Regions from separate parts of the Vibrio algarum genome, predicted to be linked through region 1. Evidence: predicted binding sites of a transcription regulator. Region 1 holds the regulator's gene; each other region holds the start of a gene.
What was found. The regulator PurR, encoded in region 1, represses purine synthesis genes. The targets are predictions, from matches to a motif close to TNANGNAAACGTTTNCNTNA.

Region 2: purL (phosphoribosylformylglycinamidine synthase) is a predicted target of PurR. The motif match lies at 1,060-1,079, and genes of this name have one in related genera.
Region 3: glpX (class II fructose-bisphosphatase) is a predicted target of PurR. The motif match lies at 1,732-1,751, and genes of this name have one in related genera.
Region 4: purT (formate-dependent phosphoribosylglycinamide formyltransferase) is a predicted target of PurR. The motif match lies at 1,284-1,303, and genes of this name have one in related genera.

The regions. Positions count from the first base shown of each region.
Region 1 covers NZ_JAQLOI010000001.1:1,673,532-1,681,003, forward strand. Annotated here, with positions in the region: gene PGX00_RS08000 (alpha/beta fold hydrolase) at 229-1,026, shown strand; gene PGX00_RS08005 (DUF7577 domain-containing protein) at 1,038-1,355, opposite strand; gene PGX00_RS08010 (TVP38/TMEM64 family protein) at 1,359-2,036, opposite strand; gene PGX00_RS08015 (TfoX/Sxy family DNA transformation protein) at 2,165-2,755, opposite strand; cyclic di-GMP riboswitch class I at 2,872-2,975, opposite strand; gene purR (HTH-type transcriptional repressor PurR) at 3,116-4,135, opposite strand; gene torD (molecular chaperone TorD) at 4,387-5,034, opposite strand; gene torR (two-component system response regulator TorR) at 5,267-5,980, shown strand; gene elyC (envelope biogenesis factor ElyC) at 6,037-6,837, opposite strand; gene cmoM (tRNA uridine 5-oxyacetic acid(34) methyltransferase CmoM) at 6,972-7,472, shown strand, end outside.
Region 2 covers NZ_JAQLOI010000001.1:2,958,229-2,965,700, forward strand. Annotated here, with positions in the region: gene purL (phosphoribosylformylglycinamidine synthase) at 1-919, opposite strand, end outside; gene mltF (membrane-bound lytic murein transglycosylase MltF) at 1,217-2,815, shown strand; gene tadA (tRNA adenosine(34) deaminase TadA) at 3,129-3,623, opposite strand; gene PGX00_RS13780 (type IV pilus modification PilV family protein) at 3,701-4,084, opposite strand; gene PGX00_RS13785 (hypothetical protein) at 4,071-4,487, opposite strand; gene PGX00_RS13790 (prepilin-type N-terminal cleavage/methylation domain-containing protein) at 4,509-5,069, opposite strand; gene PGX00_RS13795 (pilus assembly FimT family protein) at 5,063-5,557, opposite strand; gene dnaJ (molecular chaperone DnaJ) at 5,772-6,914, opposite strand; gene dnaK (molecular chaperone DnaK) at 7,120-7,472, opposite strand, start outside.
Region 3 covers NZ_JAQLOI010000001.1:637,426-644,897, reverse strand. Annotated here, with positions in the region: gene PGX00_RS03255 (1,4-dihydroxy-2-naphthoate polyprenyltransferase) at 1-554, shown strand, start outside; gene rraA (ribonuclease E activity regulator RraA) at 633-1,181, shown strand; gene zapB (cell division protein ZapB) at 1,242-1,484, opposite strand; gene glpX (class II fructose-bisphosphatase) at 1,811-2,818, shown strand; gene PGX00_RS03235 (helix-turn-helix transcriptional regulator) at 2,963-3,586, shown strand; gene PGX00_RS03230 (DUF3135 domain-containing protein) at 3,683-4,009, shown strand; gene PGX00_RS03225 (DUF805 domain-containing protein) at 4,134-4,457, opposite strand; gene PGX00_RS03220 (5-carboxymethyl-2-hydroxymuconate Delta-isomerase) at 4,475-4,822, opposite strand; gene tpiA (triose-phosphate isomerase) at 5,054-5,824, shown strand; gene pfkA (6-phosphofructokinase) at 5,965-6,927, opposite strand; gene fieF (CDF family cation-efflux transporter FieF) at 7,224-7,472, opposite strand, start outside.
Region 4 covers NZ_JAQLOI010000001.1:1,948,941-1,956,412, reverse strand. Annotated here, with positions in the region: gene PGX00_RS09335 (HAD family hydrolase) at 1-93, opposite strand, end outside; gene cdd (cytidine deaminase) at 348-1,235, shown strand; gene purT (formate-dependent phosphoribosylglycinamide formyltransferase) at 1,358-2,533, shown strand; gene PGX00_RS09320 (thiopurine S-methyltransferase) at 2,610-3,272, opposite strand; gene PGX00_RS09315 (RelA/SpoT domain-containing protein) at 3,573-4,343, shown strand; partial or broken gene PGX00_RS09310 (integration host factor subunit alpha) at 4,400-4,725, opposite strand; gene glgC (glucose-1-phosphate adenylyltransferase) at 5,331-6,584, shown strand; gene pheT (phenylalanine--tRNA ligase subunit beta) at 6,816-7,472, opposite strand, start outside.

The sequences.
Region 1 (7,472 bases):
TAAATCGCGTAATTTAGCGGGGAACGCGCTTAATGTGTTCCCTTCAGTTTAAATATTGACTGAATGAAATCGCTTGATCGTGAAGTATGGTCTCCGACTTTAGTATCAATTAGAACAAATTTATACAATTTCATGACAATAACAAGTAATCTAAGAATTATAAGATGTGGTAAACTGCTCATCCTGTGAAAATACTTAAATCAAAAAGGTAAAATAAAAATAGTCCCTATGTCTGAAGCACTTTTATTCCACAAAACCTACAAACATCCAACCAGTTCAGAATGGGTGGTTTTCGTGCATGGTGCTGGTGGTAGCTCTTCTATTTGGTTTAAGCAGATTAAAGCGTATAAAGCGCATTTTAATTTACTGCTCATTGATTTGAGAGGACATGGTCGTTCTAATAATTTATTAAAAGGTTTTATTACGAATCAGTACACCTTTAAAGACGTTACCATGGATATATTAAAAGTCTTGGATCATCTTAAGATTCACTCAGCGCATTTTGTTGGTATGTCATTGGGTACTATCATTGTCCGAAATATTGCTGAATTAGCATCAGGTAGAGTAAGGACTATGGTGCTAGGTGGGGCGGTGACTAGATTAAATATACGCTCGCAAATATTGGTTAAGTTAGGTGATCTAAGTAAGCACATTGTTCCCTATATGTGGCTATATGGCCTTTTCGCCTATATTGTTATGCCACAACGATGCCAGAAAGAATCTAGGCACTTATTTGTTCGTGAAGCTAAAAATTTATGCCAAAAAGAGTTTAAACGATGGTTTAAGCTTACGTCGGAAGTAAACCCTATGATGCGTTATTTCAGGGATCAAGATTTAGCTATCCCTACGCTCTATCTCATGGGCGATAAAGATTATATGTTTATCGCACCAGTTAAAGAGATGGTAGCAATGCATAAAGAAAGTACTCTGCACGAAATTTCAGATTGTGGACACGTGTGTAATGTCGAAAAGCCAGATGAATTTAACGCTAAATCGATAGATTTTATTCGCCAACAGATAAAGTAACTCCGTATACATTATTCAGTAATATGTAATGGGTTACTGCAATTCCAACATAGACCAAATTGGCCTTCGTTTACTTCTCCGCACTCAGAACAAGTCCAATCAACCATGTGCTCTTGTTGCTGCTGATACTCTAAAATTATCGCTTGTACAGTTTCGATTTTGTTTGGTTGGAGAAGCCATACATATGGGTCTGTGTCTTCTGTTAGGGGTATTTCACCTTTGAGGCCAAAGATACCATCTCCACGGACTTCCGCTAGGATGCATTGCTGCTGTAGAAGCCCACATAAGATGTGAGCCTCGGTCGGATTAGATGCACTGAATACTTTCATTAATTAAGCCGCATTGTTAGGACGTAGTTTCGCCATAATCCATTTTGTTATTACAGGAAAAAGGCCCAATAAAACGAATGAGGCTAAAACACTTGGTGATACGATACCAGAAAGGCTATCAATGTTGGCTAGTTGGGTTCCTGCATTTAAGTAAACCATCGTCCCAGGTAGCATACCCAGCTGGCTGACAAGGTAGAATTTAGTGGTTGAGATTGGCGTTAATCCCATCAATAAATTGATTAAAAAGAACGGAAAAACAGGTATTAATCTCAAAGAGAATAGATAAAACGGACCGTCTTTTTCAACGCCTTGATTTAGGGTTTCTAGTTTTGCACCAAACTTATTTTGAACCCATTCTCGAAGTAGATAACGACTGCTTAAAAACGCCAACGTAGCCCCAATCGTACTTGCAAATGAAACTAGGAATAAACTAGTGAAAAAACCAAATAGTGCCGCGCCTAACAAGGTCACAACAGCGGCACCAGGAATAGAAAATGCGGTGATAGCAACGTAAGCAAAGAAATAAACAAGAGCGGAAAAAACAAAGTTGTTTTCAATATAATCAGCAAGCAATGCTTGCTGCTCCTTAGCATTATCTAGTGTGAAATATTGACCAAACTGAGTAGCAAGTAAAACAATAGTAACAATAAGCACAATGCCAATAATGAGTTTTTTATTCATGTAAGATGATTCCAATAAAATGGTATTAGCTATTATGACAGGCAAAGTTAACAAAAACTTTCAAATAGATATAAAAAAACCACCTAAACGAGTTGGGTGGTTTTTTTATTTTGGATAGCAATAGTTTATTAATCTAAAGATTCGATAAGTTCATTTCTACGAGTCTGTGATATTACTGACCAATGCGTACCATTTAGCGCTCCTTCAAGTGCCCATAGTAATTCGATATTTACAGGCCCGTCTTGGGAGGCCTGGATAGCTTTAAAAGCTTGTACCGAGCCCATATTTCTAAGCTGACTAACTGATTCGATACCTACTTTTTTCAACATTCGTTCGGTCCCTAAACGAAGGTTAGGCAGATCTTTTAGTCGAGTTGGTTTATCTTCAGAGCTTGACTCTTTCTCTTCACGAGCCGACTTTAGAGCAACTTGCGCGATGTTTAGTATATCTTCACTGTTGTCCCACAAAGAGTCTGGAAGAGAAAAGTATTTAGTAACAACAGGAAACCCACGTTTTTTGTATACGTAGGGTTGATAGATTTCGTTTTTAAACTGTTCTTCAAGAGGTTTACAACTGCGTATATGCAGTGCGTTGTTAACGACTAGAGCAAACATTGCGTCATCGACAAAAATACCGAATCCGCCAAACATCGAGCGAGATTTTACCTTGCCAAATTTTTCAAACAGTTTTAATGAGTTTTTAAGTACTGGTTTATCCATTTTTTCAAATCTCAGGTTAAAATTGCATCAACCAATTCAGAACCGAGAAATTAACAAAAATCAGAGATGATATGTCAGAGAATAGTGAGAACTCATGACAAATTTGCTAATCGGTCTTCGGTAACCCCGCTACCTTTTTATTTTCTATTTGAAAAGAGAAAATAACTTGAGGCCGGAAGCTTTGCGTCCCATCTTTTCAGATGGTTTGCCCTGATCGTGACATGTTTAATATATGTAAAGTTTGGACAAAGATCACCAAAATAAGCGCCCAGTGTGATGGTGATCTCATTTATTTGACGTGATTATGCATTATTAGACACTAATTATTCACACGTATGCTAAGAGCGCTATAGCGCGTAGTTACTGTCTAATATTTTTGACGCTTTCTCGAATCATCAATTCCGGATGCATCTCGAAAATGCGCCTTTCATGTTCTTTATCTTTAATTCTGCTTAATAATATTTCGAATGCTGTCTTACCGACACGTCGTTTAGGCTGATGAATCGTGGTCAACGGAGGAGAGAAATATTCTGCTAAATCGATGTTATCGTAGCCAATAATAGAAATATCCTCTGGTATGCGAATACCGTTTTGCTGAAGTCTACTCATCATTCCCAAAGCCATAGTGTCATTAAAACAGAATATGGCGGTTGGTTTTTTCTCCATAGCAATGATTTTGTCCGCCGTTTCTACAGCGGTATCACATTCAAAGTTCCCTTCGAATATATTTTCTTCGCTGAAGGGAATGTTGCTCTCAGCTAACGCGCGCTTATACCCTTCGAGTCTTTCTAGACATAATGTTTTGTCTAGATGGCCACTCAAACAGGCGATATCGGTATGACCATTTTCAATCAGGTATTTGGTGGCTAAATATCCGCCTTCTTCAGAGTTGTCGATGATTTTGTCTTTTGACTGCTCTGACAATGATTCACCTTGCCCCCAATCCATAAATACTTTTGGGATATCAACGTGAGAGTCAAGCATCTCTTGCAATTCGCTGGTTAGGTCAGAACACATTACAAAAATACCATCGACCCGTTTTTCCGCAAGCATGCGGATATAGTCACGTTGTTTCTCGTAAATACCGCCGGTATTACAAAGAATTAACGTATAACCTTGTCGGTAACAGTAACTTTCGACACCATTGATAACTTCAGCGAGAAATGGGTTAGTCGATTGAGTTACCAACATGCCGATGGTTTTTGTAGAATTACACTTTAAGCTGCGAGCAACGGCGCTGGGTGCATAGTTCAACTCTTTAACCGCGTCATTAACCTTTTGCTGTGTAGCTTCAGCGACAAAGCGAGTTTTATTAATAACGTGAGACACTGTAGTAGTGGATACGCCAGCGATGCGAGCGACATCTTTAATCGTTGCCATTTAGGTTGTCCTATTTTTCGAAGGCTGAAGCGATAACGCGCTTACTGAAAATAAACAGTTAGGAGTCTTGGTCAGCTTAATGCGTAATAAACACAAAAGCCGCTATTAAGCATAGCGGCTATTAATAAGTTTTACTCGAAAGTATGTTATCAATTTTATAGCTAAATAACTTTCTAAACAATGATAGAAATACAGTATTAAGACTTACTACTCAGATTTAGGGCTTAGTATCCATATTTTTACACTGTTGTTCACTCTCCAGCTAAGTAGCTGCGATCGAGATTACAGAAGTTCACGAGTACTTCGGTAACGCTAGAGTAAAAACCGAATTCATCGAGTTTTATGCATTTTTCGCTAAACTGAGGAAGCCAACTGAGAAGGTAGCTCTCGATAAACTCTTTCTGCTCCAAGAGCGCTTCGTTAATGTGGTCGAGTTTTTCTAATTCGTTCGACCTGATAATCATGTTGCCCAAAAAGTCCAGTTCAATAGCAACATGATCCGCAGGTTCATTGAAGCCTTCTTTTACATCAATGCCTTTGCTTTGCATTAATGTCTCCATATCTTTGGCAGGTTGATCATTTAGCAGGTTAGCCTTGCCTATGTACATTGAAGCATAAGGCAGTGCACCTGTGGTGTCGGTCGTTAAAAATAGCTCACAGAAATCTGCGGCAAGTTCTAGGTGAGCATCTTCTCTATCTTGCAATTTGTTAAGTGCATGGATGAGTCTATTTATGGATGGTTTTAAGTTTTCGTTTTCTCCAAGCCCTGTTAAAAAGGCACGAATCTCATGAGATTGGTATGCTTCGATTTCTTCCGGTGTTAGTTCACGAGCAAATAGGCTTGAGAGCCACCAGTAAATTTCAGCGCGTTTCTCGTTAAATGCTTTTGTCTCTTCCATCTCGATATTCCTAAACTGATAAGGTCTCTATTAGTGTAAGCAAAAAATATGAATAGAACTAATCCAATTTATGAAGAATTATGACAGTAAATGTAAGAAAATTAACGTAAAGTCAATAACTTGCCTTGCATCAATAAACCGATAAATTTAATGCGCTTTTCTCAATTATTGCTAGAATTGTTAATATATATGAATAGAATGCAATCCATCCATCCAGATATAAGTGGTGATTATGAGTAGTCATGTATTAGTTGTAGAAGATGATGTTGTCACTAGAAGTAAGCTTGTTGGCTACTTTCAAAAGGAAGGTTACAAAGTCAGTGAAGCAGAAGATGGTCAACAGATGCGTGAGATCCTTGCTTCTAATCATGTTGATTTGATTATGTTAGATGTGAACTTACCCGGCGAAGATGGCTTAATGTTAACTCGCGAGCTTCGTAGTCAATCGAATATTGGCATTATATTGGTTACAGGTCGAACGGATAGTATTGATAAGATTGTTGGCCTTGAGATGGGGGCTGATGATTACGTGACTAAGCCGTTTGAACTCAGAGAACTGCTTGTTAGAGTCAAAAACCTACTGTGGCGAATCTCACTAGTGAATCAACCAGTTGAAGAAAAAGAACATGTTGATACCTCTGGAAATACGGTTTATTTTGGTGATTGGGTTTTTGATATACAACGTCGAGCGTTGAGCCGAGGCGGCGAGCCAGTTAAATTAACAAAGGCAGAATATGAGCTTTTAGTGGCGTTGACGACTCATACGAATAAGGTACTAAGTCGTGAAAGAATACTCAATCTGATTAGTCATCGCGTGGATGCTCCGAACGATAGAACCATTGATGTGCTGATCAGACGCTTACGCTCTAAGATGGAGTACGATCCTAAAAACCCACAGATATTCGTAACTATACACGGAGAAGGTTATCTATTTGCGGGGGATTAAATTTGAATGTTACAAAGAAAAATGCCGAGGTCATTTAATTATCCCTCGGCATTTTTTTATTCTGGTCGAGACACGCTAAGTTCAGTGTCTTCTGTCGTAAGTAGGGAGTCCCTGACATACATCCATAAGAGACCTAATTGCTCACGCCAATAATGTTCCGTCTGTTCTAGATAAGTCGATTTAGGAGTATATTTATTCCAAGCTTGCTCTATATCCGCTTGCGCTAAGTAGTTCGTAGGCGCAGGTGTTGGATTTAAACCGGCAGATTGGAACTCCATCAGTGCTCTTTGCATATGGCTTGCAGAAGTCACCAAGACTAGTTTACTTTGATTAACAAAAGCAGCCGCTTGCCGTGCTTCCTCCCAAGTATCTTTGGCTGTTTCAAGCAAGATAATATCAGGTTTAGCGACTCCTAGGGCTAGGGCAACTCGGGCCATCATTTTTGCATGACTGAATTCAGTGCCACCTTTGTAACCTGAAAGAATCAATTTAGAGCCAGGATACATTCGTATAATCCGAATGCCTTCAGTTAACCGCATCAGCGCAGTACGACTTAATTCAGATGTCGGAGGGATTTGGTCATCAACCACATGTCCTGCACCTAAAACCATCACATAATCGACGGTATCGTCTACTGGTAGAAAAACGGTGTACTCTCGCTCTATCGGCAATAACAGACGACTAGAAATAGGTTGGAAAGAAACGAGAAAAATACCGGTTAGCGACAAGAATACAAATAGGACACCTGTCTTTTGTCTTTGGGTAAACATAATAAACAACAAGCCAATAAACCCGATAATTAACAGGGCAGGTAAAGGCATTGCCAAAGAAGAAACTACTTTTTTCAGCTCAAACATACTTAATTAGTCCGAAAAACCATCACTTAGAAGTAAAAAAGTAGCATACCCCTTTATTACTGTGATTCCTATGACAGAATAGGCGGCTGATTTAAAAAATGATGTTCCAATCATAAAAACGGAAAGTATTGAGTGTGAAAGACGATCGTAATTTTGATGATATAGCTCATAAGTTCGTTAAGAACATCTATGGTTCTGACAAAGGAGAAATCCGACAAACCATAGTTTGGGATGATCTTATGCAGGCGCTTACGCTACTATCTGGTTCAAATAATCTGCACATTTTAGATGCAGGTGGTGGGCTAGCACCAATGTCTCAAAGGCTGGCTAAACTCGGTCACCGAATCTCTTTGTGTGATATTTCTGCAAAGATGCTCGGCTTGGCGAAAGAAGATATTGTTAAAAATGGCCTTATTGATCATTATTCGTTAATTCATTCTCCGGTTCAAAATATCGCAGAGAAATTACAAGGCCCAGTTGATATGGTTCTGTTTCATGCGGTGATGGAGTGGCTAGCTTCGCCTCGAGAAGCATTAGAAAAAGTGTTACAGCAAGTTAAGTTAGGTGGTGTTGCATCCATTATGTTTTATAACCACCATGGTCTCGTCTTTAAAAACGTGATTTGTGGCAATATT
Region 2 (7,472 bases), 1.3 Mb from region 1:
CTGGCCACGGTGAAATTGCAGTTGGGTGGTTGTGTGTCTCAACCTTCATCAAAATATGAGCAAGTTCTTGGTGATAGTCATATTGACGAGTATCAGGGTTCGGGAAGAAACGACCTACTTGAGAGCCGGTCATTACTGCTGCGTTATCTTTATAAGCAGAAAGAACGTGTTCGCTGTTGGTTTCATAGGTGTTTTTAATCATTTTAAATAATGATTTTTCTTGTTCCACACCATCGATAGTCCAATCAGCATTGAAAATTTTGTGACGACAGTGCTCTGAGTTAGCCTGAGCAAACATCATCAATTCTATATCATTTGGATTACGGCCCAGATTAGTAAAGCTCTCAACTAGGTAGTCTATTTCATCGTCGGCTAACGCTAAGCCCAAGCTAATGTTCGCTTCTTCTAAGGCTTGTTGTCCACCTGATAGAATATCAACATCCGCAACCGGAGCTGGAACCGCAACCGTAAATAACTGCTCTGCGTTATCCATATCAGTAAAAACCACTTCCATCATTCGGTCGTGTATTAACGCTTTCACTTGCGATAACTGCTCTTGAGAAAGTGCAGATGATGATTCAACATAATAAGCGGTACCGCGTTCTAAACGCTTAACTTTATCTAACCCACAATTGCGTGCGATATCAGTTGCTTTTGAAGACCAAGGAGAAATAGTCCCAGGGCGTGGTGTAACTAAAAGAAGGCTACCAGCAGGTTCATGCTCTTGAATAGTTGGACCGTAAGTAAGTAATTTTTCTACTTTTTCAACCTCTTCGCCATTTAAGTCAGCAGTTAAGTCGGCAAAGTGCATGAACTCAGCGTAAATATCTGTAACAGGCAGATCTTGTTCACGACAAAGTTCTAGTAATTTGTTAACTCGGAACTCAGAAAGAGCTGGGGAGCCGCGCAAAATTCTCATGTGCTTAGGTCTCTTATGCAAGTGATTTAGGTGATATTGGAATAAATTCAGTGCGTTATAAGCGAACGCTTGAACTTATGCCAATTTCACCTCTCTGTTGCGGGCGTATTATAGAGGAAAATGTTTTGTGACGTAACACCAAAAGCAACCGTTTGCGCCATTTTTTTGTAATCTAGCTGCTAATCCTTGAAATGACTAATAATCGTGCAAATAGTCACTGTTTTCTTTAATGATTCTTTGCCGAACATGACGGCTCTGCTATAAAGAGCGTAGTCAACTTATAAAGACCCCCTTTTAATGCAGAAACTTTTTATCCACCGTTGGTACAAAATATCTCTGGCTCTCTTGTTCGGATTCTTCCTAGCTGGCTGCCAAATCGAATCTGATCCTAAAAGTGAATTGGATAAAGTCCGTGAACGAGGTGTATTGAGAGTCGGTACTCTGAATAACCAACTATCTTATTATATCGGGCCAGATGGCCCAACAGGCTTAGACTACGAGTTAGCGAAGCAATTTGCTGATGAGCTGGGTGTGAAATTGGAAATGAAGCCAGCTTATCGCTTAGCTGGGCTGTTTCCTGCGTTAAAGAAAAATGAAATCGATATTATTGCGGCAGGGCTAAGCCAAACCCCTGAACGAATCAAGTCTTTTCGAGCCGCTCCTGCCTATTATTATGTGAGTCAACAGCTTGTTTATAAAAACGGTTCTTGGAAACCAAGAAGCATTAAGAACTTAGTCGATAGGCAGGCAAAGAATCCAGATGAAACTTTGACTATCGTTTCAGACTCTCACTTTGTTGCAACTTTAGAAAATCTTAAAGTGGATCATCCAACACTCCAATACGACACCACTGAAAACTCCGATGTGAAAGATCTGCTTCAAAAAGTTTCAACTGGTGAGCTCTCTTACACTATCGCTGATTCAGTAGAACTATCGCTAACTCAACGCTTATTCCCAGATATTGCGCTCGCACTTGAGCTAACCGAAGATCAACCAGTTTCTTGGTACATGAGAAAAGCCGATGATGAGAGCCTCTACGCACTATTAATAGAATTTTTTGGTGAAATGAAACAGTCAGGTGACTTGGCCACACTAGAGGAAAAATACTTTGGCCACGTAGAAACTTTTGATTACGTGGATACCCGAGCCTTTATTCGTGCTTTAGATAGCAAGTTGCCAAAATGGGAAGATCTATTTAAAAAGCATGCCGCTAATTTTGATTGGCGCTTAATTGCTGCCCTCTCTTACCAAGAGTCACATTGGAACCCTACAGCAACTTCACCTACAGGGGTTCGTGGCATGATGATGCTGACACTACCTACGGCTAAGCTCGTGGGTGTAAAAAACCGTCTAGACCCTGAACAATCTATATTAGGTGGGGTGAAATATTTACAAGGAATTGTTGAACGAGTGCCAGACTCTATTCCTGAACATGAAAAAATCTGGTTTGCTCTCGCATCATATAATGTGGGGTACGGCCATGTGTTGGATGCACGCCGATTAACGCGCTCACAAAATGCGAATCCAGACTCATGGGCAGACGTAAAAGAGCGACTTCCGCTACTTAAACAACGTAAATATTACAGCAAAACTCGATACGGTTATGCGCGAGGGGATGAAGCAAGAAACTATGTGGAAAATATCAGACGTTACTACCAATCTATTATTGGTCACGTAGAGAAGCAACAAGCATTAAGTTCAGATATCGACGTTGAAGGCATTCAGGTTATTGACGTACCTCTTCCACCTAGACAGAACGGTGAACTTGTTGGGCCCCCAGAGAAAGGTCAATCTGTCCTTTTGCCAGCAACAAAAGAGCCAGAAAACTCAACACCTGACAATCCTACCCCAGACGAATCTATACAAGAACTAGACTCGTCAGAGTCAAAACCTTAAATGTAAAAAGGCAGATAATTAATTTTTATCTGCCTTTTTTTCATCTGGTCTGTTCATCATTCCGTAATAAACTATCTTTATAAATAACCCTAACAAAGAATGAAAAACACATAGCCTAGAATTGGGCAAAAAAAGGAGATAATAATGAACTCTGTAAGAAAAAAACCAAAACCTTAGCAACAAAAACGTCTACCGCTAACCGCAGAAAAAGAATGTTAGCGAACAATAAAAAAAGGTTATTTGGCGTCATAGAGCTTATGTTCAATGCGAGACATTTAACTAAATACCTTCTCCGTTGATTTGAGAGTTTCGCTTAACTTTTAACTCTTTTTTCTTTTCGCCGACGCTTAAAGAAGGATTGTAGTTGAATACGGCACTCATTTTCTAATAACCCAGCTTCTACATCGGCATAATGATAAGCCGCTTGGGTTTCAAATAAATTCAACACTGTACCAGCGGCTCCGGCCTTTAAATCCGGTGCTCCAAAAACAACACGCTTCACTCGACTATGTAATAACGCCCCTGCACACATAGGGCATGGCTCTAACGTCACATACAACGTGGTATCTAACAATCGATAATTTTCTAAGACCTTTCCCGCCTGCCTAAGTACCTGTATTTCAGCGTGAGCAGTGGCATCATGATCACAAATAGATCGATTGAACCCTTGCGCTATAACTTCACCATCTTTTACCAAGACCGCACCTACAGGCACCTCTCCTGCCAATTCAGCTTCATGAGCAAGCGATATCGCTTGGCGCATAAAATGTTCGTCTTGTTCTGAGAATAATTTGATGTCAGTAGTCAATAGAAAGCCATGTTGCCAGTAAAAATTAATGGCACATTGTAACTCAGTCACTAACGACTAAAAAGGGACTCACTGCCTCAATTTTTCGGATTATAAACTGCACTTACCAAGTCGACGTTATATTGTTTCCCCATAGTGTTGTGCCACATCACTTCGACCTTAATCCATTTAAGGCCAGTAACGTTGTTTTTCCCAAGGGTAGTCGTTGTCATCGTAAAACGAGTGTTCTCGATCATTTGTTGCGCTATAGTTTGGTTATTGGAAACCTCATCGTTTACTCGCATTTTCTCAAGTCTAGATTCAGCTAAGTAAAGCGCTATTAGCTGGTGCTGAACCAACTTAGCCCCTTTAAGAATTTCGATCTGTAATCGAACTAAACCCAGTACAGAAAATAAGATAAGAAGCATAGAGATAAGTACTTCTATTAGGCCAAACCCTCTTTGCGAGTTACTCAAAGTCACGCCAACTCCCTTTTAACCAAATCACACGATATACTGGTTTTTCATACACAATTAACCGCTGACTAAGTGACAAACGGCCAATCGTTGAAGTGATTAAGTAGTTTTCCTCGCCCTTTTCGGTTTCCAAAACCCAAGTCACTTCAAGATTAGCAGGTAAATCACACCTGCTGGTCAATTGCTTTATCGAACCACGCTTTTCAACAGACCGACTAGCAAACAATGCAAAAGCACACTCTAGCCCCGCCTCCACTAACCAAAACCTTTTTCTATACTCAGCCTCGCTCTGCACTTTTTTGTATTGACTGAAGACCGCTGTAGCACTTGTCATTGATAAAACCAAAGCCGCCAATAGGAAAAACTGGCACAACATAAGAACTACTGCACCCTTTTGTCTTATTTGCATTCGTTACACCTATTATAAGTTTTAGCGAGAAGCGATACTCACCGATAAGCTGAACGGCTCATCAAGCTCACGGAGAACCGCTGTCACGGATAGTTCATACAACACGCGGTTTGTTGTTTTGTTATTGTTTTTTAGCTGGTTAAACCGACCCTCTTTGACCGTAAAACTTACTAACCGCACTTGGTCATTATCAAACATCGAATAAAATTTATGACAAGTACTATTGATTAACGGCTTCGCGATTTTATCTAAACAGTATTTAAGTTTGTGTTCTCTGTAATCTGCTTTAATTACAGTAAAGCGATGTTCACCACCATCTTGATAAACATATCGCAATTCAGACTCTGTGCTTATTACAGAACTCGCTCTTCTCAAGTCATCCTGTATAAAACGTAAAGAATCAGACACTGTATTACGAAGAAGAATTGATCGAATCTCTTTTTGAGCAGCTGAGGTACTCGAAATAGTGAACGAGGTCAGAGCGGTTAAAAGTAACGCTGTTAACGCGCTAGCCACCAACACCTCAACTAACGTAAATCCCACTTCATTCGTTCTATTGATACTTTTTTGCTGCACTAACATTTGGGGTAACCATAAAAATTCGCCCCGATCGCACATATCCTTACCCTGCCAGTGACATTGTGTGTTAGCAGTTTGAGAGTAACGCCATGTGGCAATGAATTTGTAAATGTTAGATGGCTATTTTCTAAAACCCTGCCCGTTCTTCCATCTATCTTGAGTGATGTCCATGAAGGAGAAAGAGAGGTATTGGTACCTAGAAGAACTAGAAGTTCATTACCTTTACTTGAATGCTTGTTATCTTTAACAAGAGACACACGCCAACTCTTCATGTCCTCACTATCCAACAAGCTATACTGGATCCAAAGATCTTGCCGACTCGTCAATGCTTGCGTTCGCGCTTGAATAAAAAATCCCTTCAGTTCTACCGCTAATTGCCTAAGTTGATAGTTTTGGCAAATCATTTGAATATTAGGTAAGGCAATGGAGAGCAAAATGGCTGTGACTGAGAAAACGACAAAACACTCTATTAATGTAAATCCATTCTTCATGCTAACTCCTTTCATGATAATGAGAAGGATGCTAGCACTAAGAAAATAAAATGAGACGGTGAATAAATTCAAGATAGGGAGAGTTCTGATTAATAGATGAAACGACTGTCAGTTTCTTCTAGAAATGGCGTCATTCCTCGTACATTTTGCCGAATCGCAGACACAAAAAAGCCACTACAAATGAGTGGCTTTCGATTGTTTCTAGTTTTTCTGCTTAACCCGTTAAGTCATCAAAGAAATTCTTAACACCGTTAAAGAAGCCCTCTGATTTTGGTTTGTGCTTATTGGCAGCTGCGCCACCGCACGACTCTTCAAACTCTTTTAACAGTTCTTTTTGGCGAGCACTTAGCTTCACTGGGGTTTCGACAACCAGTTTCACTATAAGATCACCAACACCACCACCACGAACACCTTTCACACCTTTTCCACGCATACGGAACAAGCGATCTGTTTGCGTCTCTTCCGGTACTTTCAAGTTTACACGGCCATCTAGCGTTGGTACTTCAACTTCGCCACCCAATGCCGCTTGAGCAAAGCTCACCGGTACTTCACAGTATAAGTTGTTTCCATCACGCTCAAAGATATTGTGTTCACGCACATGAACTTGCACGTACAAGTCACCTGCTCCCGCACCTTGTTCGCCGGCTTCACCTTCACCAGACAAACGAATACGATCACCAGTATCTACACCTGCTGGTATCTTAACGTTAAGTGTTTTGGTTTTCTGCTTACGACCTTGTCCATGACATGAATTACATGGGTCTTTGATCGTTTTGCCTTTACCGTTACAAGTTGGGCAAGTCTGTTGTACAGCAAAGAAGCCTTGACGCATTTGTACCTGGCCATGACCGTGACAGGTTCCACATGTTTGAGCACTAGAGCCTTTCTTCGCTCCAGAACCATCACAAACCTCACACTCAACGAGCGTTGGAACCTCGATTGATTTTTCACAGCCACGAACAGCCTCTTCTAAAGAGAGCTCCATATTGTAACGAAGGTCAGCACCACGTTGTGCTCGCGCTTGACCACCACCACGGCGGCCTCCACCAAAGATGTCACCAAACACATCACCAAAGATATCGCCGAAATCAGCGCCTTGACCACCGCCAAAGCCGCCGCCACCACCACCTTGTTCAAAAGCAGCATGCCCGTATTGATCATAGGCTGCCTTTTTCTGAGGATCGGTTAAGATTTCATACGCTTCTTTTACTTCTTTAAACTTTTCGCCAGCCTGATCATCATCCTGATTTCTGTCTGGATGGAATTTCATCGCAAGACGTTTATACGCCTTTTTAATATCTCGCTCTGAGGCTTCACGGCTTACGCCTAAGACTTCGTAAAAATCACGTTTCGACATGTTTTCAAATACCGTTTACTTGCTTTAAATCGAACTAGATAAAGGTGATAAACCATTATCTAGTTCGAATCATTATTTACAAATTTGCGGGCGAAAGAGATAACTCCGACGCCCGCAACATATATTAAGACTACAAATAATTACCGCTTACCTCACTCCTTTCGAAGTACGGTAGCTAGGAGAAGGAGCCCCTTCTCCCATTCAATTATTTTTTATCGTCTTCTTTAACTTCTTCAAACTCAGCGTCTACAACATCATCTTCTGGTGCTTGCTGTTGTCCCGCATCTGCGCCAGCGTCAGCTTGTTGTGCTTGAGCTTGTTGCTGAGCTAGTTCCATCAGCTTTTGAGCGGCTGTCATTAGTGCTTGAACTTTCGCGTCGATAGCTTCTTTATCGTCACCATTCTTCACGTCTTCTAGCTCTTTGATTGCAGCTTCAATCTTCTCTTTTTCTTCTGCAGGAAGTGCTTCACCGGCTTCTTCGATTTGCTTACGAGTACCGTGGATCATTTGATCAGCTTGGTTACGAGTAGTGACTAGCTCTTCGAACTTCTTATCTG
Region 3 (7,472 bases), 1.0 Mb from region 1:
CATTTTTAGGCTTAGGGTTTCTCGCCATATTAAGCTCTATCGCTTATACCGTTGGCAATAAACCCTATGGATACGTCGGTCTAGGTGACCTGTCTGTTTTTGTATTCTTTGGCTTATTAGGTGTTGGGGGAACTTACTTTCTTCATACTGGCTTTATCCATGCTGACATTTTCATTCCTGCCATTGGATGTGGATTGTTAGCCGTTGCTGTACTCAATATTAATAATATGCGCGATATCGATAATGACCGAGCCTGTGGTAAGAAAACCGTTGCAGTAAGGCTTGGAGAGCAACCCGCGAAGTATTATCACATCATATTAATTGGATTGGCTTTTCTCTCATATGTCTATTATCTATTTAGCCACAGTACGACTATTTGGATTATTGTTCCTTTCTTTTTATCCGCTATTACCTTAGCAAAACATGGCAAAGAAGTACTGGAGTCAAGCTCTCCTGTCTCTATTGCACCAATGATGCCAGTTATTGTTAAATGCGCATCAATTACTAACATTTTGTTTTCACTGGTAGTTGTAGCTCAAACAATAGTTAGATAATTGAGCCTTGTCATTGCATTGACTCATCGAGTCGATATACTCGATAGTCTTTTCAGTAGCCAATAGAAGACAACGCATATGGAATACAACACCTCTGCTCTTTGTGATATTTACTCAGACCAAGTCGATGTAGTCGAACCAATGTTCAGCAATTTTGGTGGAAGTGCCTCATTTGCAGGTCAACTTACTACCGTAAAATGCTTTGAGGACAATGGTATTATCCGCTCGATCCTAGAAGAAGATGGTACTGGTCGTATTCTCCTAATTGATGGTGGTGGGTCTTTACGCAGAGCGTTAATTGATTCTGAAATTGCCGCGCTTGCTGAAGAGAATGATTGGGAAGGCATTGTTGTTTATGGCTCAGTACGAGAAGTAGATGAGTTAGAGGACATGAGCATAGGCATACAAGCCCTTGCTTCTATTCCTGTTGGTGCAGCAAGTCAGCAAATTGGTGACATTGATGTTCCAGTGAACTTTGGTGGCGTTACCTTTTTACCGGAAGACTATCTTTATGCGGATAACACCGGCATCATTATCTCACAAGAACCATTAAACGCAGATTTGGAAATTCTTGAAGACGATACCTTTGAAGACATCGATGATGAAACCGAAGAAGACATTCGCTAAACAATTTAATCCATTAAAAAGCAGCCCTGTGTTAGTGGCTGCCTTTTAGCTTTTAAAAAGTTACTCTACATCTTCCATCTTTCCGAGCAAAATACGTATTCTTTGCTGCCAAGCTTCATGCTCTTGACGCATCTGTTCATTCTGTTGCTCTAGATCCGAACAATTATCTTTTAATGAGGTTGTTGCTTGCTCCAAGTTTTGGTTTTTTTGCTTAACTTCTTCTAATTCCATCTGCAACAAGGTGATAGTATCAACCGCGGTTTGGATTTTTGCTTCTAACTGCTCTAGCACTTCTAAAGACATACATTCTACCTTTACTTTTGTTCTAGTTGACTGAAAGAAAATTCAGTCACGAATGGCTTTATTCTACTCACGCTTTTCAATATAAACACGTTTAATATCATGATTCTCGAGTTATATGCTCAAAATTAAAACAACTGCACTCATTTTTTTAACTTATTAAGCCTCCAATCAGCTTCATATTGAATCCAGCACAGCTAATTTTATTTTCTATCAGAAAATGACAAACTGGCGGATGAAACAAAACCAAAAAGGCAAACGTTTACTCTTTTGTATGATAGAATCCCCGCAAATTTTTTCTCCCGATTTTTTACTATTTTGGAGTAGGCATGAAACGCGATTTAGCAATGGCATTTTCTCGTGTAACAGAAGGTGCAGCACTGGCAGGTTATCATTGGCTCGGACGAGGTGATAAAAACGCCGCGGATGGAGCTGCTGTTGAGGTGATGCGTACGCTTCTCAACAAAACAGAAATCGATGGTGAAATCGTCATCGGTGAAGGCGAGATCGACGACGCACCAATGCTATTTATTGGAGAGCATGTTGGTATTGGCGGAGATGCTGTAGATATTGCTGTCGACCCGATCGAAGGCACTCGCATGACCGCAATGGGTCAAGCGAATGCTCTAGCGGTGCTTGCCGCTGGTGAAAAAGGCAGCTTTCTAAAAGCGCCGGATATGTACATGGAAAAACTCGTTGTTGGGCCTCAAGCTAAAGGCTGCATCGACTTAGATAAACCACTTACAGAAAACTTAGAGAATATCGCTCAAGCGATGGGCAAATCTCTGAATGAGCTTGTAGTAACCACCTTAGCAAAACCACGCCATGACAAAGTTATTAAAGAGATGCAAGAGATGGGTGTCCGCGTATTTGCCGTTCCAGATGGCGATGTAGCTGCATCAATTCTCACTTGTATGCCAGATAGCGAAGTTGACGTAATGTATTGTATCGGTGGAGCACCTGAAGGTGTTGTTTCTGCCGCGGTTATACGTGCCCTTGACGGAGACATGCAAGGCCGTCTGCTTCCTAGACATGAAGTAAAAGGCGATACCGAAGATAATCGCATCCACGGAAATCAAGAACTCGCTAGATGTAAAGAGATGGGCGTAGAAGCACGTATCATCTTAAAGATGGAAGATATGGCATGCAGTGACAATGTTGTTTTCTCAGCAACGGGGATCACTAAAGGCGATTTGCTCGAAGGGATTACACGCAAAGGTAACATAGCTACTACGGAAACCTTACTTATTAGAGGTCGTTGTAGAACCATTCGACGTATCAAGTCTATCCACTATTTAGACCGTAAAGACCCTGAAATTAGAGATATAATTCTTTAACTTTCCTACTTAAACATCGTCAAGCGCAGCTAATATAGCTGCGCTTTTTATTTTGCTCATTAGTTAAGGATTTGCTTTATTAATTACTTAATTCATAATAAGAACTGTAATGATAAGTTACGAGTATAATCTTAGGTACTTGCGGTGAAAACAACGGATAGAATATTACAGAAACTCAAGAGTGAAGGTTCTTTGACAGCAAAGAACCTTGCAGACGATCTTAACATGACGAGCATGGGAGCACGTCAACACCTGCAGACGTTGGAAGAAAACGGCTTGTTAGAGTTTTATGATTTAAAGGTAAAGGTAGGACGCCCTACACGCCATTGGCGGCTTACATCTAGAGGACATGCACAGTTTTCCGACCGTCACGGAGAACTTACCGTTCAAGTCATCGAAGCCGTCGGCACATTATTTGGGGAGGATGGTATAAAAAAAATCGCGTTAGAGAGGGAAAAACAAACATTAGAGAAATACAGTGAGTCAGTATCAAAATTCACTGACCTTAAAGGTAAACTGCAACAACTTAAAAATCTTCGTGTTGAAGATGGCTACATGGCAGAGTTAACCGAAGTGGGTAATGCATTTATCTTAATCGAAAATCACTGCCCTATTTGTAAAGCTGCAAAAAGTTGTCCTAGCTTGTGCCTATCTGAACTGAATGTATTTCAAAAATTACTTGGTGAAAACTGCAAAGTAGAACGCACTGAACACATAATAAAAGGCGAAAGGCGCTGTGTTTATCATATTCGAGACACACTGAACTAGACAATGATTAGAGGCAATTTTACCCCTCGGACTAGCTAAAATTGACTACACTTATATGAATGTAAAATAATGTAAGCGTCAATTACAGGAGGGTTAATGCCACAAATTCAGTATGATCAAACACTTCCATCTTTTGACGAACTGGTCGAATTAGCTCAAAACAATCCCCAAGGTTTCGAGACGTTTAAGCGTAAAGCATGCGAACAAGTGATCACTGGCGCATCAGAAGAAATGATACCGAGACTACGCGCCCAACAAAGTCATATTGATCGAGTTATTAGTCACTGCAAAAACCCATATCATATCAATATTGTTTTAGCGAGGGAGCTGAGTCTTCAGGTTGTTAAGATGCATGAGGTGCTGGAAGGAGAACATAACTTAGACGATGGCGCTGAAATAATTCCATTTTCTCCACGCCATTAATTAATGACAAATACAATACGCTACCTTATTGGAGGTTTGCCGTACTGATTTTCTTCTTTATTGCCTTCAAACAAACCACACTCAGCAAATATCCATGCACCGCATGCCATAGCAGACAGAGATATTATAGATTGCACCATAGAGGGTTGGAATTGCCCCCTGCCTCCGCTACAGGTATCATGAATCGGGTCAACACAAGAGGTAAATGCAATACTAACCAACGCAAAGATTTACCCCTATCGTGCCAACGCTTTCCTGTTATCGCTAGATCAGGAATAACCAATAGCACTAAAATTACTGGAAGCACCATACTATCCGACTCTGGAAACAGATTTTTCACTAAAGTGGCGACAGTAATAATCATTAGAAAGTAGAACGCATTCCACAGCCAAAAAGTTCTGCGACTTGCTCTTCCTCGAAATGAAAAAAGCAGTTCAGGTATCGACATCAATATTTACCTTAAATTTAATTGAGTACCTTCTTGAAGGTACTTCTATCCATATCACGCATGTTCACCGACACGCTTTTTACTGTCCCAGCTTGAGCAGTTAGGACATCAATAAGCTGATGAGACAACTTGTTTTTTTGTTCGTCTGACCGACCAGATAACATCTCAAACGTAATATGAATAAAGTCTTCACTATCATCATATTCGCCAATCAACCATTGATGACATCGCAAAGCACGAGACTTCACATCATCGGCTTGAAATAAACCACAATCCAAAGCAACCTGATGAAGGTCCTTTAATAACCCCTGAATATTTACTCTATCTTCAACGGAGTTAGTGTATTCCAATACAATATTTGGCATTTGATATATTTCCTTAAGTCAGACTGAATCAAAATACAGTAATCCGAGCAAATTTCTAAAGTTTAGCTATTATTTTGTATGCTGGATCAAGTTTGACTAACAACCGTACAGATCTAAAGCCAAAGATTCGATAAAGAAATGATTCGTGTCATGATCTAACAGGCTTTATCTGTTATATTCTTTCGAAATATTGTTTATTTTTTACATTAATTACTTTTTGGAGATATTCTTATGCGTCATCCTGTAGTTATGGGTAACTGGAAACTTAACGGTAGCAAAGCAATGGTAACTGAGCTACTAAACGGACTTAACGCTGAGCTTGAAGGCGTAACTGGTGTTGACGTTGCAGTTGCTCCACCAGCACTTTATGTTGACCTAGCTGAGCGCTTGATCAAAGAAGGTGGCAACAAAATCATTCTTGGTGCTCAAAACACAGATTTAAATAACAGTGGTGCATTCACTGGTGATATGTCTCCAGAAATGCTTAAAGATTTTGGCGCAACTCACATTATCATCGGTCACTCAGAGCGTCGTGAATACCACAACGAATCTGATGAATTTGTTGCACAAAAATTCGCATTCCTTAAAGAAAATGGCTTAGTTCCTGTACTTTGTATTGGTGAGTCAGAAGCACAAAACGAAGCTGGTGAAACTGTAGCAGTATGTGCTCGTCAACTAGACGCAGTAATCAAGACTCAAGGCGTTGAAGCTCTAAATGGTGCTATCGTTGCTTACGAACCAATTTGGGCAATCGGTACTGGTAAAGCTGCAACAGCTGAGCAAGCACAAGAAATCCACGCAGCTATCCGTGCTCACATCGCTCTATCAAGCGAAGAAGTAGCTAAGAACCTAGTTATTCAATACGGTGGTTCTGTTAAAGATAGCAACGCAGCAGAACTATTTGGCATGCCTGATATCGATGGCGCGCTAGTTGGTGGTGCAGCACTTGATGCAAAAGGTTTTGCAGCAATCGCTAAAGCAGCTGCAGTAGCAAAAGCTTAATTTATTCATATCATCTAAGCTTTGCGCTTAGTGGTGACAAAAAAGTCAGCCAAGGCTGACTTTTTTATTTATAAAGCATTACAAAAATAAAAACGGCCACTAATCTCTTAGTGGCCGTTTTTATCAGTTTCTAATTAAGTCTAGAACAATTCGTCTGCAACTTTATATAAATCTGTACGTACTGGACGCTTCATATTCTCGATAGCATCGATTATATCATGGTGAATCAGCTCCTCTTTTTGGATACCAACACAACGACCACCTTCACCTTCCATTAGAAGATGGACAGCGTAATTACCCATGCGAGATGCTAAAACACGGTCAAATGCCGTCGGACGACCACCACGTTGAATATGACCAAGAACCGTTGCACGAGTCTCTCGACCTGTAGCCGCTTCGATATCTTTAGCAAGTTCATTCGCATCCATCATTAGCTCTGTTAGCGTAATAATGGCATGCTTCTTACCTTTAGCGATGCCGCTTTGAAGACTTGCAATTAACTCTTCTTTGCTCCATGGCTGTTCCGGAGTAATGATGTACTCACAACCACCAGCAATCGAAGCCATTAAGGTCAAATCACCACAATGACGCCCCATAATCTCAACAATAGAAATTCGTTGATGCGATGATGACGTATCACGTAGACGATCAATATTATCAATAACAGTGTTAAGCGCTGTTAAGTAACCGATAGTGTAGTCAGTACCAGCAATATCGTTATCAATAGTGCCCGGTAGGCCAATACATGGGTAACCCATCTCAGTTAGCTTCTTAGCCCCCATGTAAGAACCATCACCACCGATAACGACTAATGCTTCGATACCATGTTCGTTTAGATTCTCAATCGCTTTTTCACGAGTTTTTACTTCTCTAAACTCTGGAAAACGCGCAGAACCTAAGAAAGTACCACCACGGTTAATCACGTCAGAAACACTAGAACGATCTAATTTTTCAATACGGTTTTCATATAAGCCTTGATAGCCGTCGTAGATACCATACACTTCAATACCCGCTGAAAGTGCGGTACGTACTACGCCACGAATGGCTGCGTTCATCCCAGGTGCGTCACCGCCACTTGTCAAAACACCAATCTTCTTAATCATGCTCACCCTCGATTTTTAAATCAAATTTACAAATTTTAAATACCAACATTGTCATCATGTAATATTGTTTATAACAATATCGGCAGAATTCTTAATAGCCATTTCCTATATTCGCTCATTGCGCTTCTTGCGTCTTAGGGAGCCAATAAATGATGTAATTTATTCATTTATGAAAGAGTATTACATTTTGAGGGACAACTGAGTTGATTCACATCAGAATCGGTTTCAGTTTCCTTCATTCAAACAAAAGATAGCTCAAAATAACGCTTTTTGTCGGTGTAATTACTGAAATAAATTTACCAACCAAGTTCTTTTTGTCCTTTTTCTGTCCCATAGACTACAGAATATGGGTCTTGGTGAATAAGAACATCTGCATTTGGAAACGCATTTATAAGTTGTTCTTCTACTTCATCCGATATCTCATGAGCCCGGATCAGTAACATATTGTCTTCCAATTCCAAGTGCAACTGAATAAACCTAACTGGTCCTGACATTCTAGTTCTTAATTGATGCACACCCAAAACACCTTCAACAGACATAGCCAC
Region 4 (7,472 bases), 280 kb from region 1:
CAAGTTATTGTTGTCGAGATCCTCTGCATCATGCCTGTGGTAAGTTTTATCGTAATCTGACGCGATCAATTTTTTGTTACTCAGTTCTGACATTCATCTTTCACCTAGAACGATTGGATATTGACAACATAATACCAGAACAATACATAAGCAATACAAATAACCAAAATAACAATACATATGGTAACTATTTGACCTAAACTGGATATTGATCGCCCCCAAACTAATGTGACCTCACTCTATTAATGAAACATAATAGTTCATTGCAATTATAATTGTGACATAGAGCACTGCATTATGATTGGTGTTGGCTAGAATAATCAGTATCGAAATACAAAGGATTCTCTATGAACACTCGACTAGAAGCCGCGCTAAGTGATACACCTAAGCCGGTAGCTGATTATTTACAACGTCTATTTAATTGCGCAACATATGACGCAACTATTTCAGCACAGCAATTTGATGAACTTTTAGCGCTTTCAGGTTTGAGTGATGAAGAGCTTCGTATCAGCTTACTCCCATTTGCCGCTGCTTATTCTTACGCCCCAATATCTGAATTTTATGTTGGTTCCATAGTAAGAGGGTTATCCGGAAGACTTTACTTCGGTGCAAACATGGAGTTTATTGGCGCGCAAATGAGTCAAACTGTCCATGCCGAACAATGTGGTATCAGCCATGCTTGGATGAAAGGTGAGACAGGTATTATCGATATTACGGTTAACTATAGTCCTTGCGGACACTGCCGACAATTTATGAACGAGTTAACGACAGCTAAAGAGCTTAAAGTTCAATTACCTCAACGTGACGAGATGTCACTTCAAGAATATTTGCCTGATTCTTTCGGCCCAGCAGATTTAGATATTGAAGCACGATTAATGGATGGAAAGACACTTTCATATAAAACAGAAGAAACTGACCCACTCGTACTCAAAGCAGTCGAGGCACTCAATTACAGCCACGCACCCTACTCAGCAAATCATAGTGGTGTAGCACTTAGGTTAAATGATGGTTCTGTCTACTTAGGCTCTTATGCTGAAAATGCCGCATTTAATCCAAGCCTACCTCCTCTTCAGGTAGCTTTAGCGCAAGTTCTTGTAGCAGGCAAATCATTCGAACAGATTGAATCAGCGGCATTAGCCGAATTGTCGGCCGGAAAGATAAGCAATTTAGATGGTACGCAGTCCACTCTAGACGCACTAAATCCCGATATTACAATCGCTTATACATCCCTGTAAAATCTTTAACGCCCTGAATTGTTTAGGGCATTTTTTTGTCCATTTTTACAAAGCAAACGATTGCGGAATTCTCAATATCCAGTATGATCCGCTCAATTTAATAGTTAATGAAGGATATACGGATGCTGGGTACTGCTACTCGCGCAGGCGCGACTCGAGTTTTGTTGTTAGGTTCAGGTGAACTTGGGAAGGAAGTGGCAATAGAATGCCAACGACTAGGCCTAGAAGTAATTGCGTGCGATAGGTACGAAGATGCCCCTGCAATGCAAGTTGCTCATCGTAGTCATGTTATTGATATGCTTGATGCTGACGCATTGAAAACTATTATTGAGTTAGAAAAACCCGGTTTTGTTGTACCAGAAATAGAAGCGATCGCAACAGACGCATTGGTCGAATTGGAAGCCCAAGGTCTTAATGTTGTACCTACAGCGAACGCAACCAAATTAACGATGAACCGAGAGGGTATCCGCCGATTAGCCGCCGAGGAACTATCTATACTTACCTCTCCATTCAAATTTGCCGATACCTTAGATGAGTTTAAGCTTGCAATAGATGAAGTAGGTATGCCTTGTGTTGTCAAACCCGTAATGAGTTCTTCTGGCAAAGGGCAAAGTGTCATTAAGAGCAAAGACGACGTTCTTCAGGCATGGGAATACGCTCAAGATGGCGGTAGAGCCGGTGCAGGCCGAGTTATAGTAGAAGGTTTTGTCGATTTTGATTATGAAATTACATTACTTACTGTTAGAGCGGTAGATGGTGTTCATTTTTGTCAGCCAATTGGTCACCGACAAGAAGATGGTGATTATAGAGAATCTTGGCAGCCACAGGCGATGTCAGACAATGCATTGAAAGCCGCTGAGTACATATCAGAGCAAGTGGTTAATGCTTTAGGTGGTTATGGGCTGTTTGGAGTAGAGCTATTCGTAAAAGGTGACAAGGTCATCTTTAGTGAAGTATCCCCTCGCCCACACGACACCGGTATGGTAACCATGATATCCCAAGAACTCTCTGAGTTTGCATTACACGTAAGAGCTTTCATTGGCTTGCCAATTAATAACATTGCTCAATATGGACCTTCTGCCTCTGCTGTTATTTTAGGGGAAGGAACTTCAAGTAATATACGCTTTGATGGCCTGTGTGAGGCACTAGCGACACCAAAGACTCAGATCCGACTATTCGGTAAGCCAGATATCGATGGACGACGTAGGCTTGGTGTAGCTCTATCGCAGCGTGACAGTTTAGAGAAAGCGATTGATAGTGCTAAAGAAGCGGCAACTAAGGTTAAAATAATTTACTAATCGAATTTACATGCTAAGGGCTTCAACTGAAGCCCTTAGCTTTATCATACCCTTAAGGCTTATTCTACACTCTGTATTATACACTCTCATTTTCGTCTTCTATTAACCAAACCAACTCAGCAAATCGACTCAATCCTTTTTTCGCTATTTTGGGATGACTTTCCTCTGCAACATATCGGTTAACTAACGTGAGTTTGTAGTCGCTAAAGAGTCGTCTCACCTCTATTTCCTCAACACTAAATGGCGGCCCTGCCATCTCCGACTGTACATAATCAAGCGTTACCAATAAAATCCGCCCCCCTTGGTTTAAGAGGGATTTTAATCGATCTACGTATTCTTCACGCATATCTTCAGGAAGTGCGACGAGTGCTGCTCTGTCATATACAATATCCGCATTATTAACCGGTGCCGTAAAAAAATCACCCGCATAAACGGATAGCTCATCGAACTGATAGAGTTCATGTGAAGCGTCAAGCTTAACAACCGTTGGTGTATAAAAGTGTTCAGCAAAAAAAGAACGTACTGCAATATTACTAATCTCAACACCTTGGACTGCTTGATGTTTAGACGCTAGCCAGATTAAATCTTCACTTTTTCCGCATAATGGAACAAGCACTTTGTCACTTGGTTTAGGGTTAGTTCGTTCCCAGTATTGGGTGAGTAAAGGGTTCACGTCATCTAAATGAAAGCCTATCTGGTTAGACGCCCATTTCTTATGCCAAAATTCGCTATCTCTCATATACCACAATTAAAAATAAGAATAAGTCTCAATAATGTCGCGAAATCCGTTGGAAATTGCAAGTGAAACAATGACTAATAATTACGTGATTTACTTCACACCTATTGTAAATTATTGCAAAGATAGGTTGGTTCGAGGAAAAATGCCCTAAGATACTATTTATAGCAAAAAGTGATGCAGGCAATCCGTTGTACTTATAGCTGAAATCACTAAGTTTATTAATAGAACTGTTGAATACGATATAACTTAGGTCTTTTAGTACACCTTTTAACTAAGTGTTTATCGACTCAAGGAGCGTTAATGAACGTGATGCTGCGTACAATCCTCACCTTACTCGTGTTTAGCCGGGCACCCGCTTTGGCTTCTGCTGAGCCCGTAGCTCAAAACCTACCTAAAAAAGTACAAACACAAAATCAAGTAAGCTCGAAACGATTCAGACATACTTTAAATGGGTTATATAGTATTTCGTCTATGCAATCTAACGCCCTCCAACCCTATTCAAATTTTGACACGCTATACAATCATGCAGAAAAAGCGCAGTTAGAGTTGGAAACAATATGCCAAAGTACTGCGTTAATAACCAATTCTCAGACTATCTCAGTGGGTGTAAAGTCAAAGCAACGAGCACAAGAAAAAATTAAAACTGACTTAGCCGATAACACTAATCAAATAACCGATCTAGCCAGAGCGACCATCGTATCTAACGATATCGAAAGTCTCGTTTCGACTTTCGAATTGCTTGAAAAACAAGCCAATGTGATTGGTGTTAAAAATCGCTTTAAGAGACCTGCACCCTCTGGCTATCGCGATTTAAACTTATTAATTGAATTACCGGACACAAAAATAATTGCGGAAGTTCAGTTACATCTTGCGGAAATTGCGAAGGTTAAAAGCGGGCCAGAACACGACTTATACAAACAGATACAAGATATCGAACGCAGTGCTTTAGCATCTAATCGCATGTTAAGTGACATAGAAAATGCGAGGATAATAGATTTACGAAGACAATCGTTAGATTTATACCATTATGCTTGGCAACCTTACATTACAACAAAAATAAAAGCCGCTTAAAGGACATAGATATAAAAAGACCACGCATTGCGTGGTCTTTATTGTTTTTCTATCGGCTATTTCTCGATTTTGATATTTTCAACTCGAGCTTTCAATTTTTGCCCAGGACGGAAAGTAACAACCCGTCGAGCGGAAATTGGAATGTCTTCGCCTGTTTTTGGATTTCGACCTGGTCTTTCGCTTTTTCTCTTAAGTCGAAATTCCCAAACCCGGATAGCTTGACCTGTTCGCCATTTTCGAGCGCTTTACGAATTTCTTCAAAAAACACTTCTACCGTTTCCTTGGCATCTCGCTTACTGTATCCAAGTTTTTCAAACAGGTTCTCAGCCAAATCGGCCTTTGTGAGCGCCATAAAAACTTCCCTCAAAGCTGTATTAAACATTGCTACAATTGTGTAGCGCCAAATTGGATAGTGCTATACCGACATAATTATCGGCGACATCAACAGAAGTGTAAGCCAACCTTATGATTTTGGCTAATTTTTTTCTTTTAAATATTCCTTAATTACTCAAATATCATTAGCAACAGAACAATTATCTATGATAGCTGTCAGCATATAAATATAGTGAATGATTTTAATAAGGTATTATCCACTACACATGGAAATAAAACAGGATATAATAACGTCCAAAGCGTTGAGTTTAAAATTTAAATTTTTTTCAATCAATTCATGATCTTGCAGCAGTTTTTTTGCGCATATGTTGGTAATTTTAGTGTTACTACGCTTATTACTAAAAAATTATTCATACCACTATCAATAGTAAGTCAGCCAAAGAGAATAAGCTGTTCATTACAATAAAGATGACTAATTTAGTGATGGATCTCAAAAGAATGAAAACTCGATTAGCCTCTTAGCAAATCAGTGACCTATTCGACAATGACTCGTCAAGAATAATAGTAGTTTAATAGGTGGTGGTGCTGGCCCCCTCGTTTAATTTAACAGCATCATCATTTTAATACTCATTTTACCTATAAGGCTTTAATTATATGTCAAGTAATAACTATTCACATGCTGATACCAACAAACTTGTACGCGAAACAAGTGCGCTTATTTTAGCAGGAGGAAAGGGAACGCGATTAAAACAATTGACTAGCAATAATGCCAAGCCTGCCGTTTCATTCGGTGGCAAATTTCGAATTATCGATTTTACTCTTTCAAACTGTATAAACTCCGGTGTTAGAAAGGTTGGTGTACTTACTCAGTACATGGCACAAGACTTAATTGATCATCTTCAGAACGGATGGCAGATTCTTTCACCTGCGATGGGTGAAGGCGTTCGTATCGTTCCTGCGCAACAAAGAACGGGTAACGACTGGTACCGTGGTACAGCAGATGCTGTTTACCAAAACTTGGATCTTATTAAACGCCAGGACGCTAAACGCGTACTAATTCTTGGTGGAGACCACATTTATAAGATGGATTACTCTCGCATGCTTAATTTCCATGTGGAAAATGACGCGGCAGTAACCGTTGCTTGTATCCATAAACCAATTGAAGAAGCATCTTCTTTCGGAGTGATGGGATTGGACGCAACGGGTGAAATCAAAACTTTTGTAGAAAAACCAGCGAACCCACCTGCGGATCCAAGTGACCCAACACAATCGCTTGTTTCAATGGGTATCTATATCTTTAATGCTGATCTTCTAGAAGATGAGTTGGTTAAAGCGCTCGAAGATCCAGACTATAACCACGATTTTGGTCACAACATCATTCCTGGCCTACTTGGCCGTGCTAAAGTATTTGGTTACATATTTACAGAAGATGGTCACCCTGGTGATACAGCTTACTGGCGTGATGTGGGTAACCTAGACGAGTACTTTGCAGCGACTATGGATCTGCTTTCTCCTGCTCCTGAGCTGGACCTTTATTCACACAACTGGCCTATCATTACGAACCAATCACAGCGCCCAGGTGCTAAATTCGTCTTTAATGATGACGGTCGTCGTGGACACGCAGTAGATTCAGTTCTTTCTGCTGGTACTATTATTTCTGGTGCCGAGTTAGAGCATTGCATGGTTTCTGCTAACGTACGCGTTCACAGTTACTCTAAGCTGCTCGATTGTATCCTGTTACCTAACTCAGATATCGGCAGAAATTGTCGTCTGACAAAAGTAATTGTTGGTGAAGATTGTAAAATTCCTGATGGTACAATAATTGGTGAAAACCCAGAAGAAGATGCGAAGAAATACACTGTATCTGAAACTGGCGTTATTCTAGTTACATCAGAAATGTTCGAATAAGATTAAAATCTTACGTATGAAGGGGCTCTTTTGAGCCCTTTTTTTATTTTTATACCAAATCTATCAATTAACTTATCAGATAGAATGCGTTCAATGGTTCGAACATCGAAAGGCAACGAATTTTGCAAAGAACGCGGTTGCTAAGCACATTTATTACCTGCAAAAATCGCACAAAAAAATAGGCCTCATTCGAGACCTATTTTTATTCATCGTAATGAACATACATGCTGTTTAATCGCGAAGGGCTGCTCCGAATTGCTCAGACACAGCAGTTACGATTGCATCTACTGCACCAGCAATATCAGCATCTTCTAGCGTGCGTTCTACAGACTGGAGAGTCAGAGCGATAGCAAGGCTTTTCTTACCCTCTTCTACACCCTTACCAACGTACACATCGAAGAGTTTAGCGTCCGTTAAGAAGTCGCCACCTGCTTTTAAACAAGCCGCCACAACATCACCAGATGCTATCTCGTCAGAAACAACTAATGCGATATCACGACGGTTAGCTGGGAACTTAGAAACAGCTACCGCTTCCGGAAGTATACGTGTATTAATAGCAGACCATTCGATTTCAAAAACGATAGTATGACCATTCAAACCAAATGCGCGCTCTAATTCTGGATGTACCGTACCGATTACACCGACTTCTTTGCCGTCCACCACAATAGCAGCAGCTTGACCTGGATGCAGAGCTGGGTGCTTCGTTGCAGCAAAGCTGTAGGCAACTTCATTAGAAGTAAGTTCTAATACCGCTTCCAAATCGCCTTTTAGATCGTAAAAATCAACGGTGTTGTTTTCAATATCCCAATGTTCTTCAGAACGGCTACCTGCAATGACGGCTGCGAGCATTGATTCTTGACGCATACCATTTTCTGCGGTTTCGTCCGG